Aureimonas sp. SA4125: one gene and its partner. The protein of the gene in region 1 interacts with the protein of each later gene in a pairwise test. Links are inferred from orthologs where the notes say so. Each region holds a gene or a part of one and is shown in the gene's direction. Other genes may lie near its edges.

Region 1 (8,226 bases):
TGCAGAACTTATACAATAGTTGGACTATCCTGGATTGAGTTTTCAATCGCGCCCGTGCCTCTGAATGTCTGATTTGTACAATCAATATTGCGTCATTATAGCCGTTATATTTGAGGAATAGTGCTTGACCAGCTAAAATGCTCTCAGAGCTTATCGGAAAATTCATGGTAGGGCGCGTAGATCGGTTTGATTGGGCACTGCAAAAATTTAGGAGCATCGCATGCTAGGCGGTGTGGACAAAGGGGATTCCCAAATCACCTGCTGACTGATTCAAGGCTGCTCTTTGCGGAGGGCGGTGTTGGTTCGAGGTTTGATGTCGGATGCGGAATGGGCCTTCTTCGAGCCGTTCGTGGTCGAGAAGGGTCCGAGGCGAGGTAGACGGCCTCGCGATCATCGGTTGGTGCTCGACGGGGTCTTCTGGATCGCCCGAACGGGGACGGCGTGGCGTGATCTACACAGCGATTTCGGAGCCTGGAACTCCGTCTATCGCCAGTTCCGGCGCTGGACGCAGGCGGGGCTCTGGGACGTGATACTGGAGGCGCTGAATGAGATCGGCACGGGTCATGACAGCGTTCAAATGATCGATTCTACCATTATCCGCGCCCATCAGCACGCCGCCGGCGCGCTAAAAAAAGGGATCAGGACCAAAGTCTTGGCCGCTCTCGTGGTGGCTTCTCGACCAAGATCCATCTCCGCAGCAATGCTCGAGGCCTCCCTGTCGCTATCACGCTGAGCGGCGGTCAGGTCTCCGATATGAAAGGCTATGCGCCGGTCATGGACCAGCCCGGTCCCAAGCCCTGTGTCCTGCTCGCCGACAAGGGATACGACGCCGACTTCATCCTTGCCGACCTCAAGGCCAGAGGCGTTGCCGCGGTCATCCCCGCAAAGCGAAACCGCAAGGTCCAACCCGTCATTGACGGATACATTTACGGCCTGAGAAACCTCGTCGAGCGCTGCTTCTCAAAGCTGAAACACAGTCGGCGGCTGGCCACGCGATACGACAAGACCGCAGACAGCTTTCTCGGCTTCGTTCTCGTGGCATCCATCCGATTGTGGATCAGACACTTTGTCCACACTGCCTAGGCTTTGGGTCGTCCGATGCTGTCCGAGTTCTCGCCGCCATGGGCCAGTCACTGGCCATCATCGAATTCGACCCGGCAGGCAAGATCCTGACGGCGAACGAGAATTTCTGTCGGGCTCTCGGCTACGGGCTGTCGGAGATCGCCGGCCAGCATCACAGCATCTTCGTCGCACCCGATGAAGTGCAGGCTGCGGCCTACAAGGCGTTCTGGACGCAACTCGGACGGGGCCAATTCGTCGCCGGGGAATTCAAGCGAATTGCGAAGGACGGACGGGAGATCTGGCTGCAGGCGTCCTACAACCCGGTGACGAACAGTGGGGGCAAGATCTACAAGGTGGTGAAATTTGCCACTGATATCACCGTGGCAAAACTCGCTGCGGCTGAGAACGCCGGCAAGTTGGATGCGATCGGTCGCGCCCAGGGCATCATCGAATTCACGCCGGACGGCCAGATCCTCACCGCCAACCCGAACTTTCTGGCAGTCATCGGCTATGGCCTCGATGAGGTGGTGGGCAAGCATCACCGCATGTTCGTGGAGCCCGCCCAGGCCGCGTCGGCCGACTATGCCGATTTCTGGGCCAAGCTGCGGGGAGGCGAGTTCATCGCAGACGAGTTCCGACGGATCGGCAAGGGCGGCAAGGCCGTCCACATCCAGGCCTCGTACAACCCCATCCTCGACCTGAACGGCAAGGTGACGAAGGTGGTCAAGTTCGCGACCGACGTCAGTGAGCGGGTCGCTGCCGTTCATGAACTCGGCGCGGGGCTGGGCAGGCTGGCCGAGGGCGATCTGACGCGGGACATAGACCACGCCTTCCTTCCCGCTTTGGAACCCCTGCGGCTCTCCTATAACGTCTCGGTCGATCGCCTGGGCGAGACGATGCGGTCCGTCGCCGGCATTGCCGGAGGGATCCATGCCGGCGCTGAGCAGATCCGTAGGGCGGCCGACGACCTTGCCGGCCGCACGGAGCAGCAGGCGGCAGCCCTGGAGGAAACGGCGGCGGCGTTGGCCGAGATCACGACGGCGGTAAGATCGTCGAGCCAGCGGGCGGACGAGGCCGGTCTCCTGGTCAATCGCACAAAAGCCGGCGCCAAGCGCTCGGGCCAGGTAGTGGCCAGGGCCATCCAGTCGATGGCCGCGATCGAGAAGTCGTCCGAGGAAATCGGCAAGATCATCGGCGTTATCGACGAGATCGCTTTTCAGACGAACCTTCTGGCGCTGAATGCAGGCGTCGAGGCGGCGCGGGCGGGCGAGGCCGGTCGTGGCTTCGCGGTGGTCGCCCAGGAAGTTCGCGGGTTGGCGCAACGTTCTGCCGAGGCCGCCAAGGAGATCAAGAGCTTGATCTCAAACTCGTCCAAACAGGTCGCCGACGGCGTCGAACTGGTCGGCGAAACGGGCCGGGCGCTCGAGGTGATCGTCGGCGAAGTCAACGAGATCGACATTCATGTAACCTCAATCGTCTCGTCTGCGCGCAGCCAGGCGACGGGCCTCAACGAGATCAACATCGCGGTCGGCACGTTGAACCAGGGGACCCAGCAGAACGCGGCCATGGTGGAGGAGTCGACGGCGGCCAGCAACGAACTTGCCGCCGAGGTGGCGGAACTGAATATCCAGCTCGGCAAATTCCAGATGGAGCGGAGCGGTGCGTCTCGGCATCGGTCCACCCAGCGCTCGCTCTCGCCGGTACACGATCTCGAGTCGCGCGTCGTGGCGGCCTTCCCGCGGGCGGTCCGGGGGTGACGACCGACCGGCGCTCCCGACCCGGTCCCGTCAGGCACCGGGGTGACGGGCGCAATGCCAGGTCCGGCTAACTGCGCCGGTTCGCGATGAAACGTGCCGTCTCGACAAGGATCTCGGCGCGCTCGCCATAATGCGAGAGACACGCGCTGGCCTCTGTCACGAGATCGTCCAGCTTCGTGCGCGTCCAGTCGTGACCATGGAGGGCAGGGAGTGTCTTCTTGCCGCGGGCGCGGTCCTTGCCGGCGGCCTTGCCGAGAGCCCCGGCGTCGGCGGTCTCGTCGAGGAGGTCATCGGCGAGCTGGAAGGCGAGGCCGATGATCTCGCCGTAGCGGCGCAGCCGCCGGCGGTCCTCCTCTGCGGCACCCGCAAGAACAGGTCCCGCCTCGCAGGCGAAGGCGATGAGCGCGCCGGTCTTCATCGCCTGCATTCGGGAAATCTCCGCCTCGCCCAGCACCTCCGTCTCGGCGGAAAGGTCCAGTGCCTGCCCGCCGACCATGCCGGCGGCGCCGGCCTCGCGCGATAGCGCGTCGATGAGCGCCAGGCGGGCCTGCGGCGCGATGTCCTCGGCGCCGGCGACGAGCCCGAAGGACAATGTCAGCAAGGCATCGCCGGCCAGGATCGCGGTGGCCTCGTCGAAGGCCTTGTGTACGGTCGGGCGGCCGCGGCGCAGGTCGTCGTCGTCCATCGCCGGCAGGTCGTCGTGGACGAGCGAATAACAGTGGACGCATTCCAGCGCCGCCGCGACGTTGGCGACGCCTGCACCACCGACGCCGAAGAGGCGCGCCGTTTCGAGCACGAGGAAGGGGCGCAGCCGTTTGCCGCCCGCCAGTGCCCCGTGCCGCATGGCTTCGGCCAGGCGTGGCGGCGTGCCCCGCATCAGCGGATGGGCGCCGTCGAGGCTTTCGGCAAGCACGGTCTCGATCACCGTGGCTGCATCCTGCAACTGACCCTCGAACGCCGTGCGCATGTCTCTTCTCCGTGCCGGGCGTTGCGGCGACCGGGCCTACCGCTGACCGGCTTCGCCGATCCGCCGGCGGAGGTCAAGCGAGCGGCCGAAGACGGCCCGCAGAGATTGCGAGTCCGGCCCCGCGCCGATATGACCTCAAGGGAACCCGCCGCCGGAAGGCCGGTACGCCTCTCTCCCCTGCGGCCTACGGAAAGCTCTCATGCTGCGACGCGCCTTCGGCTTCCTGATCGTCACGCTGGTCGTCCTCGTCGCCCTGCCGCTCGCCCTCGTCCCGGTCTACGCGCTCCCTTTCGTCCACCCGGTCTCGACGCTGATGCTCGGCGATTATCTCAGCTTGAAGCCGGTGTCGCGGACATGGGTGGCGCTGGAGGACATCGCGCCGGTGCTCGTCCATTCGGTGATGATGTCGGAGGACGGCCAGTACTGCGCGCATGGCGGCGTCGACTGGAAGGAGCTGAACGCCGTCATCGATTCGACGCTGGAGGGGGAGGAGACGCGTGGCGCCTCCACCATCCCGATGCAGACGGCGAAGAACCTCTTTCTGTGGAACAGCCGCTCCTTCGTCCGCAAGGGGCTCGAAGTGCCGCTAGCCGTCTATGCCGACTTCATCCTGTCGAAGCGCCGGCTGATCGAGATCTATCTCAACATCGCCGAATGGGGCGACGGCATCTACGGCATCGAGGCGGCAGCCTGGCACTATTTCGACAAGCCGGCCTTCGCGCTGACGGCGCGCGAGGCCGCGCTCCTGGCCGTCACGCTGCCGTCGCCGAAGAAGCGCAATCCCGGCAAGCCGCCGCGCGGCCTCTCGCGTCTGGCGGGCGTGATCGAGGCGCGCGCCAAACGCTCGGGCGACTATGTCGACTGCGTCGCGGTGGCAGTGCGGCCGGCCAAGGGCGGCTAGAAAATTGCGCCCCGCCCTTCCCATGGCGTCGATGTTTTGCTATGGGCTGCGGCGAATTCCCGTCATTGCCGAACCTGACGCGGTCGATTGATCGCCGGGTAAGGGACGTGAATGCTGGAGACCACGGAGGGCGTCGGGCGCGCCGCGATCCTCCAGCACATGAACATTCCTCGCGGATCAGCCCTTGTGGCCCGTCCGCCCGACATCCGAACGGAAGAGACCGATGGCCGTACCGAAGAGAAAGACCTCGCCCTCCAAGCGTGGCATGCGTCGCTCGCACGATGCGCTGAAGGCCCCGACCTACATCGAGGACAAGAACTCCGGCGAACTGCGCCGTCCTCACCACATCGACCTGAAGACCGGGATGTATCGCGGCAAGCAGATCATGACGATCAAGGAAAACGCCTGAATTTTTCGGGCTGTTTCGCGAATTGAGGAGGCCGGGTGGCAACGCCCGGCCTTTGTCGTCTGAGAGAGACCAGGGCGTCGGCAGATCATGGCTGTCGAGGGGAGCTGCGGGCGCTGCTGCCCATGGAGTTCGTCATCCCCGGGGCCTTGGCCCGGGGATGACCAGGTCTTGCGGGAGCCGTGTATCTTCAGCGGCTACCTGCGCCCACCACGACTTCCGCGATCTATTCCCGGCGGCGACCCTGCGCTCCGCACTATTCGGCCTTTTTGGCGTCGAGCGCTTCCAGCCGCTTCTGCATATCGGCCAGCTGCCGGCGCATGTCGGAGAGGTCTTCCTTGGCGGCAGGGGCCTCCTCGGCCCCGCCATTGGCGCCAGCGGGCATGATCGCGGCGGCGAAGGGGTTGAAGACCGTCATTGCCTGCCGGAAGATCTCGGTGTTGCGGCGCACCTGCGCCTCCATCATCTTCATCGGGTTCTGGCCGCCGGCGCCGATCGCCTTGTCGCGAAACCCCTCCTGCTCGCGCGAAAAGGCGGCCATCGTCTGTTCGAGATAGCCGGGAATAACCATCTGCATCTGGTCGCCGTAGAAGCGGATGAGCTGGCGCAGGAAGGCGATGGGCATCATGTTCTGCCCGACCTTGTTTTCCTGCTCGAAGATGATCTGCGTGAGCACCGAATGCGTGATGTCTTCGCCGCTCTTGGCGTCCTGGACGACGAACTCCTCGTTGCCCTTCACCATTGCGGCCAGGTTCTCCAGCGTCACATAGGTGCTGGTTCCGGTATTGTAGAGTCGCCGATTGGCGTATTTCTTGATGACGGTCGTTTCCGTGTTCTTGGCCATAGTCGTTCCCCATCCCGGTTACGCCCGTCGGTCTTGGCTGCCGACTTGTGACGTTTTGCACTGCGCCATGGAAATCATAGGCACAAAATTGGCGGGTTACCAAACCTTTCCGGTGACGCTGCGCCGCCGGGATTCCTGAGCGTGCCCGGGCGGCCGTCGCAGGCTCAGCCCAACCGATGACGCATCTCGGCACAGCCCTTGCGCATTCGTGTTTGACAGGCCCGGAAGGGCTCTGCGACAACTCGGGTAAGAACAGATGCGCCACATGCGGGCGCTCGGCCCCGAAGAGGCCCGCCAGGGAAGGAATTCAAGATGTCCACCGAACAGTCCGTTGTCATCGTCGGTGCTGCCCGCACCCCGGTCGGCTCGTTCAACGGCGCTTTCGCCGATGTGCCCGCCCACCAGCTGGGCGCTGCGGCCATCGCCGAGGCGCTCACCCGCGCCGGCGTCGATCCTGCCGAGGTCGACGAGGCGATCATCGGTCAGGTGCTTGCCGCGGGCGAGGGGCAGAATCCGGCACGCCAGGCGGCGATGGCCGCCGGCATGCGCCAGGAAGCCACTGCCTGGGGCCTGAACCAGCTGTGCGGCTCGGGCCTTCGCGCCGTCGCGCTCGGCATGCAGCAGATCACGATGGGCGACGCGAAGATCATCGTCGCGGGCGGCCAGGAATCCATGTCGATGGCGCCGCATGCGGCGCATCTGCGCTCGGGTGCGAAGATGGGCGATCTGAAGTTCGTCGACACCATGCTGAAGGACGGCCTGCTCGACGCCTTCCAAGGCTATCACATGGGCACCACGGCCGAGAACGTCGCGCGGCAGTGGCAGATCACCCGCGAGATGCAGGACGAGTTCGCCGTGGCCTCTCAGAACAAGGCGGAGGCGGCGCAAAAGGCCGGGCGCTTCAAGGACGAGATCGTCGCCTTCACGGTCAAGGGCCGCAAGGGGGACACCGTGGTCTCCGAGGACGAGTACATCAAGGCCGGAACGACGCTCGACAAGGTCGCCAAACTCCGCCCGGCCTTTGACAAGGAGGGCTCGGTCACCGCCGCCAACGCCTCCGGCATCAATGACGGCGCCGCGGCAGTCGTCTTGATGAGCGAGGCGGAGGCGGGTCGCCGCGGCCTGACGCCGCTGGTGCGCATCGTCTCCTGGGCGACGGCCGGCGTCGATCCGTCGATCATGGGCACCGGCCCAATCCCGGCTTCGCGCAAGGCTCTGGAAAAGGCTGGATGGTCGATCGAGGACCTCGACCTTGTCGAAGCCAACGAGGCCTTTGCGGCGCAGGCCTGCGCGGTCAACAAGGAACTGGGATGGGATCCCTCGATCGTCAACGTCAATGGCGGGGCGATCGCCATCGGCCATCCGATCGGCGCGTCCGGGGCGCGCGTCCTCAACACGCTGATCCACGAAATGGCACGGCGGGACGCCAAGAAGGGCCTCGCCACGCTCTGCATCGGCGGCGGCATGGGCGTCGCGATGTGTTTTGAGCGCATGTAAGGCGGAAAACCGCCAAGCGGGACGGCAGACCTGCCGTCCCGGCTGAACAAGACGGGGGAGGGGACAATGGGCAGAGTGGCCGTCGTGACGGGAGGCACGCGCGGGATCGGCGCGGCCATCGCCAAGGCGCTGAAGGGCGCGGGCAATCAGGTGGTCGCCAGCTATGCCGGCAACGACGCTGCGGCCGAGGCCTTCAGCCAGGCGAACAACATTCCGGTGCGCAAATGGGATGTCGCGAGTTTCGAGGCGTGCAGCACCCATCTCGCAGCGATCGAGAAAGATCTCGGCCCGGTCGAGATCCTCGTCAACAATGCCGGCATCACCCGCGATGCCATGTTCCACAAGATGACGATCGAGCAGTGGCAGGCGGTGATGGGCACCAATCTCAACGGCCTGTTCAACATGACAAGGCCTGTCTGGGAGGGCATGCGCGAACGCGGGTTCGGCCGGATCATCAACATCTCCTCGATCAACGGCCAGAAGGGCCAGATGGGCCAGTCCAACTACTCCGCCGCCAAGGCCGGCGACATCGGCTTCTCCAAGGCGTTGGCGCTGGAGGGAGCGAAGAAGGGCATCACCGTCAACACCATCTGCCCCGGCTACATCAACACCGACATGATGGCGACGATCCCCGAGGACGTGATGCAGAAGCAGATCCTGGCGCATATTCCGGTCGGCCGCCTCGGCGAGCCCGAAGAGATCGCCCGCTGCGTCGTCTTCCTCGCCTCCGACGATGCCGGCTTCATCACCGGCTCGACGCTGACGGCCAATGGCGGGCAGTATCTGGCGTAA
Region 2 (4,798 bases), 670 kb from region 1 along the record:
CGGCATCTGCCCGACATGGCTGCCAAGCCTCTTACATTCGTTTCGCGCAACAAGCCGGTCACGGCCGACGATGCCGAGATCGAGGGCAATCCGCGCTCGCGCTCGGCCAAGCTGCGCGCCGGCACGCGAACGGACGCCGCCCCGCGCGACGTCCGCTCAGCAAGCCTCTTTGCCGATCTGCCGTCGCTTGCCGACCTACCCGATACAGGAGCCTGAGAGATGCTGAAGACGATCGACATCGTTCTCATCGCCATCATGATCTCGGCCGCCGCCTGGACCTTCAAGATCAAGCACGAAGCCGAGCTGATCGAGGATCAGGTCCACGTCGTCGAGAGGAAAGCGTCTCTCGAGCGCGAGACCATCGCGCTTCTGGAGGCCGACTGGAGCCTGCTGAACCAGCCGGACCGGCTGCAACAGCTCGCCGAGGCCTTCAAGGCCGATCTGGCGCTGGAGCCGCTACGGCCCGAACAGATCGTCGAGCCCGATGAACTTCCTGCCGAGCCAATCAATCTTGTCCCGAACGGGACCGACACCCTCGGTGGCTACGCCGACAATTCCAAGAGCCTGGTACGGTAATGATCAAGCTTCCCAAGCTCCCCCGCCGCCTCTCTTCTCTCGGCTCAGGCGACGCCGCGCCTGCACAGGCGACCCCGCAGGGCCGTAGCTTCTCCCGGCGCCGGCCGATCGAGGCGCCCCGCAACCGGCAACGCTTCATCATCGCCATCGGCCTGTTCTGCTCCGTCTACGCGATCATCGGCGGTCGGTTGGTGATGTGGGGCAGTCTGCCGAACGACGGGGGCGCCTATCAGGCCAGGGCGCAGGTCGTCGCGGCCCGACCTGACCTCGTCGACCGCAATGGCCAGGTGCTGGCCACCGATATCAAGACGGCCTCGCTGTTTGCCGAGCCGCGCCGCATCGTCGATCCGGACGAGGCCGGCGAACTCCTGCGCTCCGTCCTGCCCGATCTCGACGCCAAATACCTGCACACGCGGCTGGCCAGCGACGCCGGCTTCGTCTGGCTGCGTCGCGAGCTGACGCCGCGCCAGCAGCAGGAGATCTTTGCTCTCGGTATTCCCGGCATCGGATTCCGTACCGAAAAGCGCCGCTTCTACCCCGGCGGCAACACGGCTTCGCACATCGTCGGTGCCGTCAATGTCGACAACCAGGGCATTGCCGGCATGGAGAAGTATGTCGACGACCAGGGACTGCGCGAGATCCAGAACCTCGGTCTGGCCGCGAGCAGCGAACTCGAGCCGGTGAAACTGTCGATCGACCTGCGCGTCCAGCACATCATGCGCGACGAACTGGCGGCCGCGATCGTGCGCTACCGGGCGATCGCAGCCGCGGGGATCATCCTCGATGTGACCACCGGCGAAGTCGTCGCCATGGTGTCGATGCCGGATTTCGACCCGAACAATCCGGTCGAAGCGCTGAAGAAGGAAAATCTGAACCGCATGTCGGCGGGCCTGTTCGAAATGGGCTCGACCTTCAAGAGCTTCACCACGGCGATGGCCCTCGATTCGGGTCTGGTAAAGATCACCGACGTCTTCAGCACCGAGCCCTTCCGCGTCTCCGGCTTCACCATCAAGGAATTCCACAGCAAGCACCGGCCACTGACCGTGCCGGAAATCTTCCAGTACTCGTCCAATGTCGGCTCGGCCCGAGAGGCCGACATCGTCGGCATCGAAGGTCACAAGGCCTTCCTGACCAAGATGGGCCTCCTGTCGCGGATACAGACGGAACTGCCGGAAGTGGCGACGCCGACCCAGCCCAAGCAGTGGAAGAAGATCAATTCGATGACGATCTCCTACGGCCATGGCATTTCGACGACACCGCTGCAGACGGCCGTCGCCGCCGCGGCGCTGATGAACGGCGGTTACCTGATCCCGCCGACCTTCCTTCCCCGCAGCGTCGAGGAAGCGCAGAAGCTGGCCGTGCCGGTGATCAGCAAGCAGACCAGCGACGAGATGCGCTACATGTTCGAGCTGAACGGCGAGCACGGCTCCGGCCGCCAGGCCCTGGTGCCGGGATACCGTGTCGGCGGAAAGACGGGCACGGCTGAAAAGGTGGTCAACGGCCGCTACATCGGCAACAAGCGCTTCAACGGTTATCTCGCTGCCTTCCCGATCGACGCGCCGCGCTATGTCACGCTCGTCGTGATTGACGAGCCGCAGCCCGTCCCGGGCTCCGGACAGGGCGCCACGGCTGCCTCGAACGCGGCACCGGCGGCCGGCGCGATCATCCGCCGCTCCGCGGCGCTGCTCGGCGTGAAGCCCGATTTCGGCGATCGGGGAAAGTCCTTGCTCGTCTCCTACTAACGGCTAGAACGGGTTGGGGGCCAGGATGGGCCTTCCGGGCCGGCGGGCAACCGCCGGCTTTCCAGCTTAACGCGGGTTATGGTTAATGAATTTATCGGAGCTTGCGCAGGGGATCGCCGGGGGCGGGGAGGGCCGGACCATCGCGGTGACCGGACTGTCCTCGGATTCGCGCGCCATCCAGCCGGGATCGCTGTTCGCCGCGCTCTCCGGCTCGAAAGCCGACGGGGCGAGCTTCGTGCGCGAGGCGGAGGCGAAAGGTGCCGTCGCGATCCTGGTCGAAGCCGGGACTGATCTCGCCACCGACCTTCCCGTCCTTCGTGCGGAGGATTCGCGCCGCGCCCTGGCTCTGCTGGCGGCACGCTTCTTCGGCGCGCAGCCGCCCACGATCGTCGCGGTGACCGGAACCAGCGGCAAGACATCGATCGCCGCCTTCACGCGGCAGATCTGGAGCGCCGCCGGCCATCCCGCCGCCTCGATCGGCACGACCGGCGTCACCGCGCCGGGACGTGACGAGTACGGCTCGCTGACGACGCCCGACCCGATCGCGCTGGCGCGCCTGATGGCCGAACTTGCTGCCGAAGGCGTCACGCACGCGGCCATGGAAGCGTCCAGCCACGGCCTCGACCAGCGCCGGCTCGACGGCGTGCACCTGTCTGCCGCGGCCTTCATCAATCTCGGCCGCGATCATCTCGATTATCATCCGACCGTCGAGGCCTATTTCGCCGCCAAGATGCGCCTGTTCGATACGCTCCTGCCGACCGGTGCGCCGGCGGTCATCTTCGCCGACGACATTTGGTCCGACCGGGCGAGGGCAACCGCTTTGCAGTCCGGCGCCAATGTGTTGACCGTCGGTCGCAAGGGCACGTTCCTCGCCCTCAAGCGCCTCGAACACGAGCGCCACCGCCAGATCGCGGAGATCGAAGCCGAGGGCCGCATCCATCGCGTCGTGCTGCCGCTTGCGGGCGAGTTCCAGATGGCCAACGCGCTGGTGGCCGCAGGACTTGCGATCGCCACCGGCGTCGAGTCCGGACAGGCGCTGCAGAGCCTCGAGGACCTGAAGGGCGCGCCCGGCCGACTGGAGCTTGCAGGCACCACGGCAAGCGGCGCGCCGGTCTTCGTCGACTATGCGCACAAGCCTGAGGCACTGGAGAACGTCCTGTGGGCCGTCCGGCCCTTCACCACCGGGCGTGTCATCGTCGTCTTCGGCTGTGGTGGCGACCGCGACCGTGGCAAGCGGCCGATCATGGGCGAGATCGCCGCGCGCCTTGCCGACATCGCCATCGTCACCGACGACAACCCGCGCTCCGAAGTGCCGGCCAGCATCCGTGGCGAGATCCTCGCCGCGGCGCCCGGTGCCGAGGAGATCGCCGACCGCCACGCCGCCATCCGGCATGCCGTGGCGGCGGCCGATGCCGGCGACACCGTCGTGATCGCCGGCAAGGGCCACGAGACCGGCCAGACGGTCGGAACCACCGTGTTCCCGTTCAGCGACCATCAGGAAGTGCGCGCCGCGATCCGGGAGGCCGGACAATGACCGATTTCCTATGGGAGATCGACGCCCTCGTCGAGGCCACCGGTGGTCGTCCGATCGGCGCCATGCCCGACGGCATCACCGGCATTTCGATCGACACCCGCACCCTTCAGCCGGGCGAGGCTTTCTTCGCCATCAAGGGTGAGAATTTCGATGGCCACAACTTCCTGACCGCAGCCGTTGCCGCCGGGGCGGGGGTGCTCGTCGTCGCCAAGCACAAACTCCCGGCCCTCGGGCGCGTGCAGGCCCAGATCATCGTCGTCGACGACGTCCTCAAGGCGCTGGAACGCCTTGCCGAGGCGTCGCGGGCCCGTTCGAAGGCGCGCATCGTTGCTGTCACCGGCAGCGTCGGCAAGACGACGACGAAGGAGGCACTCCGCCATGCGCTGGCGGCCTGCGGCTCCGTGCATGCGTCCGCGGCCTCGTTCAACAATCACTGGGGCGTGCCGCTGAGCCTCGCGCGGATGCCGGCCGAGACGCGCTTCGGCATTTTCGAGATCGGCATGAACCATCCCGGCGAAATCCGGCCGCTCGTCAAGCTCGTGCGCCCGCATGTCGCCATCGTCACGCTCATCGCCCCCGCCCATCTCGGTCATTTCCGCGATCTCGACGAAATCGCCGTCGCCAAGGCGGAGATCTTCGAGGGACTGGTGGCGGACGGCGTCGCCCTCCTGAACGCCGACGACCCGCAATGCGGGCCTCTCTCCGAAATGGCGCGCGCCGCCGGCGTGACCGAGATCAAGACATTCGGCGCAGGGCCCGACTGCGACTACCGGCTGATCGATTATGCTCCGTCCGCCGAGGGCGCGCGGGTCGAGGCGCGGATCGCCGGCACCGAGATCGATCTCGCTCTCGCCGCATCCGGCCGCCACATCGCGGAAAATCTCGTCGCCGTTCTCGGGGCCGCCTCGCTTGTCGGCGCCGATGTCGCTGCCTGCGCCGCGTCGCT

What was found.
Region 2: the proteins of Sa4125_RS18855 (region 1) and Sa4125_RS15650 interact in binary tests that used the Escherichia coli proteins (3 or more experiments, as listed by UniProt). The link is inferred for Aureimonas sp. SA4125 from one-to-one orthologs.

The regions. Positions count from the first base shown.
Region 1 is NZ_AP025032.1:3,969,901-3,978,126, reverse strand. The notes cover bases 2,949-5,836. They hold Sa4125_RS18855 (transglycosylase domain-containing protein), read left to right. Parts: upstream 2,949-3,985; coding sequence 3,986-4,687; downstream 4,688-5,836. Other genes in these bases: phaR (polyhydroxyalkanoate synthesis repressor PhaR), read right to left, coding at 5,350-5,836; rpmF (50S ribosomal protein L32), read left to right, coding at 4,911-5,096; Sa4125_RS18860 (polyprenyl synthetase family protein), read right to left, coding at 2,949-3,786. In the rest of the region: Sa4125_RS18865 (PAS domain-containing methyl-accepting chemotaxis protein), read left to right, coding at 1,122-2,819; more of Sa4125_RS18860, read right to left, coding at 2,887-2,948; more of phaR, read right to left, coding at 5,837-5,937; Sa4125_RS18840 (acetyl-CoA C-acetyltransferase), read left to right, coding at 6,250-7,434; phbB (acetoacetyl-CoA reductase), read left to right, coding at 7,501-8,226. UniProt on the Escherichia coli protein: Peptidoglycan polymerase that catalyzes glycan chain elongation from lipid-linked precursors. May play a role in peptidoglycan assembly during cell division in collaboration with other cell division proteins.
Region 2 is NZ_AP025032.1:3,304,898-3,309,695, reverse strand. What follows is about bases 1-2,946. They hold Sa4125_RS15650 (penicillin-binding protein 2), read left to right. Parts: upstream 1-575; coding sequence 576-2,318; downstream 2,319-2,946. Other genes in these bases: Sa4125_RS15645 (UDP-N-acetylmuramoyl-L-alanyl-D-glutamate--2,6-diaminopimelate ligase), read left to right, coding at 2,404-2,946; Sa4125_RS15655 (hypothetical protein), read left to right, coding at 220-576; rsmH (16S rRNA (cytosine(1402)-N(4))-methyltransferase RsmH), read left to right, coding at 1-216. In the rest of the region: more of Sa4125_RS15645, read left to right, coding at 2,947-3,852; Sa4125_RS15640 (UDP-N-acetylmuramoylalanyl-D-glutamyl-2,6-diaminopimelate--D-alanyl-D-alanine ligase), read left to right, coding at 3,849-4,798. UniProt on the Escherichia coli protein: Essential cell division protein that catalyzes cross-linking of the peptidoglycan cell wall at the division septum. Required for localization of FtsN.